Regions from separate parts of the Citrobacter sp. VF227 genome, predicted to be linked through region 2. Evidence: predicted binding sites of a transcription regulator. Region 2 holds the regulator's gene; the other holds the start of a gene.
What was found. Region 2 encodes Fur, which represses iron uptake genes when iron is present. Its sites were predicted from a motif close to ATAATAATGAGAACNACTATCAA; they were not measured.
Positions count from the first base shown of each region.

Region 1: the regulator Fur is predicted to act here: its motif matches at 1,834-1,856, upstream of sodA (superoxide dismutase [Mn]).

Region 1 is NZ_JBRFVF010000011.1:74,526-77,948, reverse strand. Features, by position in the region: gene rhaT (L-rhamnose/proton symporter RhaT) at 1-49, opposite strand, end outside; partial or broken gene ACU8YC_RS22120 (arabinose isomerase) at 251-1,673, opposite strand; gene sodA (superoxide dismutase [Mn]) at 1,928-2,548, shown strand; gene kdgT (2-keto-3-deoxygluconate transporter) at 2,784-3,423, shown strand, end outside.
Region 2 is NZ_JBRFVF010000002.1:518,296-521,718, reverse strand. Features, by position in the region: gene tcuA (FAD-dependent tricarballylate dehydrogenase TcuA) at 1-521, opposite strand, end outside; gene tcuR (tricarballylate utilization LysR family transcriptional regulator TcuR) at 619-1,545, opposite strand; gene fur (ferric iron uptake transcriptional regulator) at 1,675-2,121, opposite strand; gene ACU8YC_RS10005 (ryhB-regulated fur leader peptide) at 2,114-2,200, opposite strand; gene fldA (flavodoxin FldA) at 2,411-2,941, opposite strand; gene ybfE (LexA regulated protein) at 3,097-3,384, opposite strand.

The sequences.
Region 1 (3,423 bases), on a different contig from region 2:
CGGCACCAATAAGATGCCATATTATCCCCATCGTAATTGCATTACCCATTCTGTTTCCTTTTGAATTATCGATTTGACAGGATGAAAATCACCGTTTTGATGTTCAAAAGTTTAAAGAGTGAGCAATAAACTAACCTTCAGCATGCTGCCGCGTGATGAGTAATGCTGGCAAAATTCACGGGATGAAAGGGATATTGATCACAAATGCAGTTCCGCCCCTCTTTTTTGAGAAGGGCGGAAATATTGAGGGTTAGCAGATTCTTACTGCCTGAATATCCATTAGCCAGGCGAGTTTTTCCAGTGCCTCGCCATGGTGTCCCAGGCCAATGCTGCAATGATGAGCTGGACCGCCCATGTACCATTGCGTGGTGAACTCGCGAGCCGATAACGGGAAGCGATAGCGGCTGTTGGTGTTGCCAATATCCAGAACTTCACCTGCCACTGCTTCACCTTCGGCATACTGTAAACGTACCCCGTTTTCGACATCTTCAATTACCGAAAGAAAGGTTACCGGGCCAGGTTTCACGGTCATCTGGATAGACACACCTTTACCGGTGTTTACCATGATAAACTGGCAGCGGAACCAGACTCACCGGACCATCCGCCATCAACGGGTGTGCCGGACCATCATGTCCCCACAAAACAACATCATCTTTAAATTCAATACCGTAAGGTTCTGAGAATGAACCGCCAGCACTCAGAAGTTGCTGAATTTTCATCGCCAGCACATTTTTGATTTCATATTCTCCCGCTACAGGAATACCACGATGAGTGAGTAGCGTGTTGCCGAGAATTATTGAGGTGATGATGTTCTCGTAAGCATTGCCGTTACGACCTTCGTAGTAATAGGCTAATGCACCGAGTTTATTCTGAGCGATCAGTTTATCCATGGCGCAGGCAGTGGTGAGTGCGCGATCAAGCTCTGCAGGTTCGCATGTCGCATCCAACTGAAGGACACGGTGCATTTCCTGTTGTTTGGCGTTGAGGTCTGCCTCGCTGACCTGCTCGCGATATTCCGCCAGCTCACACATCTCCAGTGGCTTAAAGCGTACGCCCATTTTCGCGGATAAGTTCGTCATATTGCTGTAAACGTCCACCATACCGTCATAATAGTGTCCGAGTACGCCAACCTGACAATTTGCCAGCATTTGACGAGCGTTAAGGGCCTGTAGCCACTGCGCCGTTTGTTGCCAGACGTACTCATCGCCCTGTAATGCACCCACAATAAGTTGAAAACGGATATTCGCGCGGTTAAAGACGTTCGCCAGTTCGGGAGCGCTGCAGGCCTGACAGTGCGCCAGCCATTCTCCAGTACGACCGCCCCGATCGGGAATCTGACGGATTTTTGAATAGGGCAATCCTGGTTCTGGCTGTAGGGCCAGAATAATGACCGGTTTATTGATACTTTGCACCAGGGGTAGCACCGTTGAGCTGAGCGCGTAGGTGCTGATGTAAAGGCAGACCGCATCGACCGGCTGATGCTGCAACCGTCTGGTAAGGGCATCGGCTTTATCGACGTTATCAATCAGGCCGCCATTAATCACGGTGGCTTGTTGCGCCGTCAGACGCTCATCAATTGCTTGCAGATAGCCCTGAAGACGTGACTCCAGGTCTGTAAACTGGGGCCAGTATGTGTCGAGGCCGATACCAAAAAGGGCGATGTTGACAGACATAGCAATATTTCCTTGTGAGATAATTCTCAGACTATGTCGTGCTTTATCTCCCATGTCCTTCATGTCGCTGCCTGTTTTCTAGCCAATTGGCAAAATCTGCCTGATTCTCCCGGTAATGCTCACACTTTTACCTCATAATAGCCATGTAAAAAGTACGGCATTGATAATCATTTTCAATATCATTTAATTAACTATAATGACCCAACTGCTTACGCGGCGTTAACACTGGCCGCCCGACAATACTGGAGATGATTATGAGTTATACACTGCCATCCCTGCCGTACGCTTATGATGCCCTTGAACCGCACTTCGATAAGCAGACGATGGAAATCCACCATACCAAACACCACCAGGCTTATGTTAACAACGCGAACGCCGCGCTGGAAAGCCTGCCAGAATTCGCCAGCCTGTCCGCTGAAGAACTGATCACCAAACTGGATCAACTGCCAGCAGACAAGAAAACCGTACTGCGTAACAACGCGGGTGGTCACGCTAACCACAGCCTGTTCTGGAAAGGCCTGAAAACCGGTACTACGCTGCAGGGTGACCTGAAAGCGGCTATCGAACGTGATTTCGGCTCCGTGGACAACTTCAAAGCTGAATTTGAAAAAGCTGCGGCAACCCGTTTTGGCTCCGGCTGGGCGTGGCTGGTGCTGAAAGGTGACAAACTGGCTGTTGTTTCCACTGCTAACCAGGATTCCCCGCTGATGGGTGAAGCAATCTCTGGCGCTTCCGGCTTCCCGATTGTGGGCCTGGACGTTTGGGAACACGCTTACTACCTGAAATTCCAGAACCGTCGCCCGGACTACATCAAAGAGTTCTGGAACGTGGTGAACTGGGAGGAAGCTGCTGCACGTTTCGCCGCGAAAAAATAAGTCCGACGCGTTAATTAAGCCCCTGCAAGCAATGCTTGTGGGGGTTTTTTTGTGATCAAAATCAATATAAAAACAATGATCCATTTAAAATGAAACAATGTTTTATTGTGCGAGTGGGATCACTTTTATAGTCTCTGCGAATGTCTATCTTCTTTTCATCAAGACGGCGCATCTCAAAAGCACTATGCAGCCGCCCATAAAGATTGCGCCATTTTTATGTCTACAGGTGATGGAAATGCAGATCAAACGTACGATAGAGAAAATCCCAGGCGGTATGATGCTGGTGCCGCTGTTTCTGGGTGCGTTATGTCACACCTTCTCCCCCGGAGCCGGGAAATACTTCGGCTCCTTTACCAACGGCATGATCACCGGTACGGTGCCGATTTTGGCGGTGTGGTTCTTTTGCATGGGTGCGTCGATTAAGTTAAGCGCCACTGGCACCGTGCTGCGTAAGTCCGGCACGTTAGTGATAACCAAGATTCTGGTGGCGTGGGTGGTTGCGGCGATTGCCTCACGCATTCTGCCGGAACATGGCGTGGAGGTTGGATTCTTCGCCGGACTTTCCACGCTGGCGCTGGTGGCGGCCATGGATATGACCAACGGTGGGCTGTATGCCTCGATTATGCAGCAGTATGGCACCAAAGAAGAGGCCGGGGCGTTTGTCCTGATGTCGCTGGAGTCTGGCCCGTTGATGACGATGGTGATTCTGGGAACTGCCGGGATCGCTTCGTTTGAACCGCACGTGTTTGTGGGTGCCGTATTACCGTTTTTGATCGGCTTTGCACTGGGGAATCTGGACCCTGAGCTGCGGGAGTTCTTCAGCAAAGCGGTGCAGACGTTGATCCCTTTCTTCGCCTTCGCATTAGGTAACACTA
Region 2 (3,423 bases):
TTCGCTGTAATACGCTCTTTGCCCGCCAGCGCCGCCACGAATTCGCCGTTATGCAGTTCAAGCGCCTGTACCGGGGTGTTATAGCGGATTTGCACACCTAACTTTTCTGCGCTGCGATAATAGGCATTCACGAGGGCTTTCCCGCCGCCCATAAAAAAGGCGTTGGTTCGCGCCACGTGTAAAGCGCCAGAGAGGGGAGGTTGAAAATTCACGCCATGTCGGCGCATCCAGTCGCGGCATTGTGAAGAGGTGCGGATCACCAGACGTGCCAGGGCTTCGTTGGTATTTCCCTCCGTGACGCGCTGCAGATCCTGCCAATACTCCTCTTCAGGGTAGCTTTCCACCAGCACATCCTGCGGCTCATCATGCATACAGCGCAGATTACGCGTGTGTTGGGAGTTTCCCCCGCGCCATTCCCGGGGGGCTGCTTCGAGCAGGAGTACCGAAGCTCCTTGCTCCCGGGCGGTTAGGGCAGCACATAACGCGGCATTGCCACCGCCAATCACCAGAACGTCAACCATCGTATACTCCATTACCATTTAACTAATTGTTAAATTTGTAATTGAAATGTATACGTGCAGCTTGTGCGGGCGCTATAACGCAGTGCTAAAGGGGGTTTTAGTTATTGTAAAGGATAGCGCCAGGCCAGCGTCCCGCTTCTACCAGTTGATGCATCACTTTCGTCAGCACCACGCGGGCTGCGAGCCCCGCCGGGGTGAGTTCATCGTCAGAGAGGCTGACCAGAAAGTTGGGGCGACTCAGTATTGGATTATGGACGCCGATCACTCTTAGCGTCTCTTTATCGAGATGGGAAATTGCCGCGCCGGGCTGGAGAGTAGCGCCGATCCCACTGCGAACGGCGCGCATTAGTAGCGCCAGACCATCAATTTCTGTTGCGATCTCAATGCGTAGCGCGTGTTCCTGACAAATCGCTTCCAGCCTGCCGCGCAGACCGTGGCCTGGGCTAGGCATTATCAATGGAATATGTGCCAATTGGGCTGGAGCAATATTGTCATCAGTAATATCAGCCAGTAAAGCATGGGTGCCAATTAAAAACAGCCGCTCTTCGAGAATCGGTCTGGCGCTCCAGCGCAGGAGCTTTTCTTTTTGAAACACAACGGCCAGGTCAATCTGACGAGTGCTGATCATTCGTTCCAGGTTACCAGAGAGGCTTTCCACCACATGCAGACGGACATCACTATAGGTTTCTCGCATGGCGTTGATAAAAGGCATGCCGAGAATGGAAGCGGTACTGGGGGCCATGCCGACGCTGACGTGTCCGGAAAGGCGGGATTCTCGTGCGGCGAGGATTGCATCGTCTGCGTGACGGAGCGCCAGCTGCGCCTGGGCGTAAAATGCCAGCCCGGCGCTGGTGGGCGTCACGCCACGCGAGGTGCGTTGCAGCAGGCGAATAGCAAGTTCATTTTCCAGGCGGGACATTTGCTGGCTGAGTGCCGAAACCCCAATATTGAGATCGAGCGCCGCACTACCCATGCTGCCAGTTTCGACAATGCGAACAAAATAACGTAGCTGGCGAAGTTCCATTTCGATTCTCCGGAAGGGACAATTGATTTTTACATTAAAGCAACACAAGAGTGGAGGGAAGGGGGGAACGGGCTGAAAACGTGCATAAAAAAAGCCAACCGGATGGTTGGCTTTTCAGAAAGCATCACATTACTTGCCGTCGTGCGCGTGCTCATCTTCGCGACAATCACCTTCGGCGCAGTGACCGTAAAGATACAGGCTATGGTTGGTTAAACGAATACCATGTTTAGCCGCAATCTCACGCTGGCGCGCTTCGATGGAATCATCGCTGAACTCGACCACTTTGCCGCAGTCGAGGCAAATGAGGTGATCGTGATGATGCTGTTGAGTCAGTTCGAAGACGGATTTACCACCTTCAAAATTATGGCGGGTCACGATACCGGCATCATCAAACTGGTTCAACACGCGATACACGGTCGCCAGACCAATTTCTTCACCCATATCGATCAGGCGTTTGTACAAGTCTTCCGCACTGACGTGATGGTTATCCGGTTCCTGAAGAACTTCCAGAATTTTTAAACGAGGAAGCGTTACTTTCAGGCCAGCCTTCTTTAATGCGGTATTGTTGTCAGTCATGCGGAATCTGTCCTGTAGCTAAACGATTCACTTCATTAACAGAAGTGACAGAAATTGCACTTGAGATAATGCGATTCATTATAGAACTGCCATGGCTAAATGAAAACTGCAAGTCTCTGGCAAATATTGTTAATCAAAACGTGGTATCGCCGACAAACACACTGTGCAACACCCGATTGGCATCCAGCCATTGTACAGGGTCAGACGGAAAAGTTACAAATTTGTAGCAATTATTTTGATTGGTTTTATCTATTGATGCGGCGCAGATAGAAATCTACGCCGTACAAAATCAGGCATTGATGATTTCGTCGAGGTGCAGCTCTTCAGAGATCTGCTTAACCCATTTTTCTACGCGCTCTGCGGTCAGCTCAGGCTGACGGTCTTCATCGATAGCCAGCCCGACAAAGTGGTCGTCGTCAGCCAGACCTTTGGACGCTTCAAAGTGATAACCTGCAGTCGGCCAGTGACCAACGATGGTTGCGCCGCGCGGTTCGATGATGTCGCGAATGGTACCTAACGCGTCGCAGAAGTATTCTGCGTAATCTTCCTGGTCGCCGCAGCCGAACAATGCAACCAGTTTGCCGTTAAAATCAATGTCTTCGAGGGTAGGGAAGAAATCGTCCCAGTCACACTGTGCTTCACCGTAGTACCAGGTTGGAATGCCAAGCAGCAGAATGTCATACCCTTCGAGATCTTCTTTGCTGCTTTTTGCAATGTCATGAACGTCGGCAACGTCTTTACCAAGCTGTTTTTGAATCATTTTTGCGATATTTTCGGTGTTACCGGTGTCGCTGCCGAAAAAGATGCCAGTGATTGCCATGAGTAAAATAACCTCTTGAAACTTATTGAAATGGTGGTGGCGCATTGCCCACGGATAAGGGCAATCATAGCAGAACAGTCAGGCATGCGGAAACAGCAAACACACAGGACTGCACTCTGTGCTACACGATTTATGATTTAGAGCAGAAATTCAGACTATGCCTGATCGCGCAACGCGCTGAGTTGGGTCATCAGCATCTCTTCGATGAGTTCACTGCGACTCATGTTGCGCGCCTCGGCCAGCTCGTTCAGAGCGTCAACGGCATCAGCGTTCAGTTTCAGTTCGACACGCTTAAGCCCGCGAACTTTATCGCGTTTAAGCTGATTACGTTTGTTAATACGTAACTGTTCATCACGCGAGAGCGGATTAGTTTTGGGTCGTCCCGGGCGACGCTCCTGCGCGAACAGATCTAATGTCGTACGGTCCGTTTGTTCTTTGGCCATGATCTTGGTGACTTCGGGGAAACAATCAGCCAGGCGTCT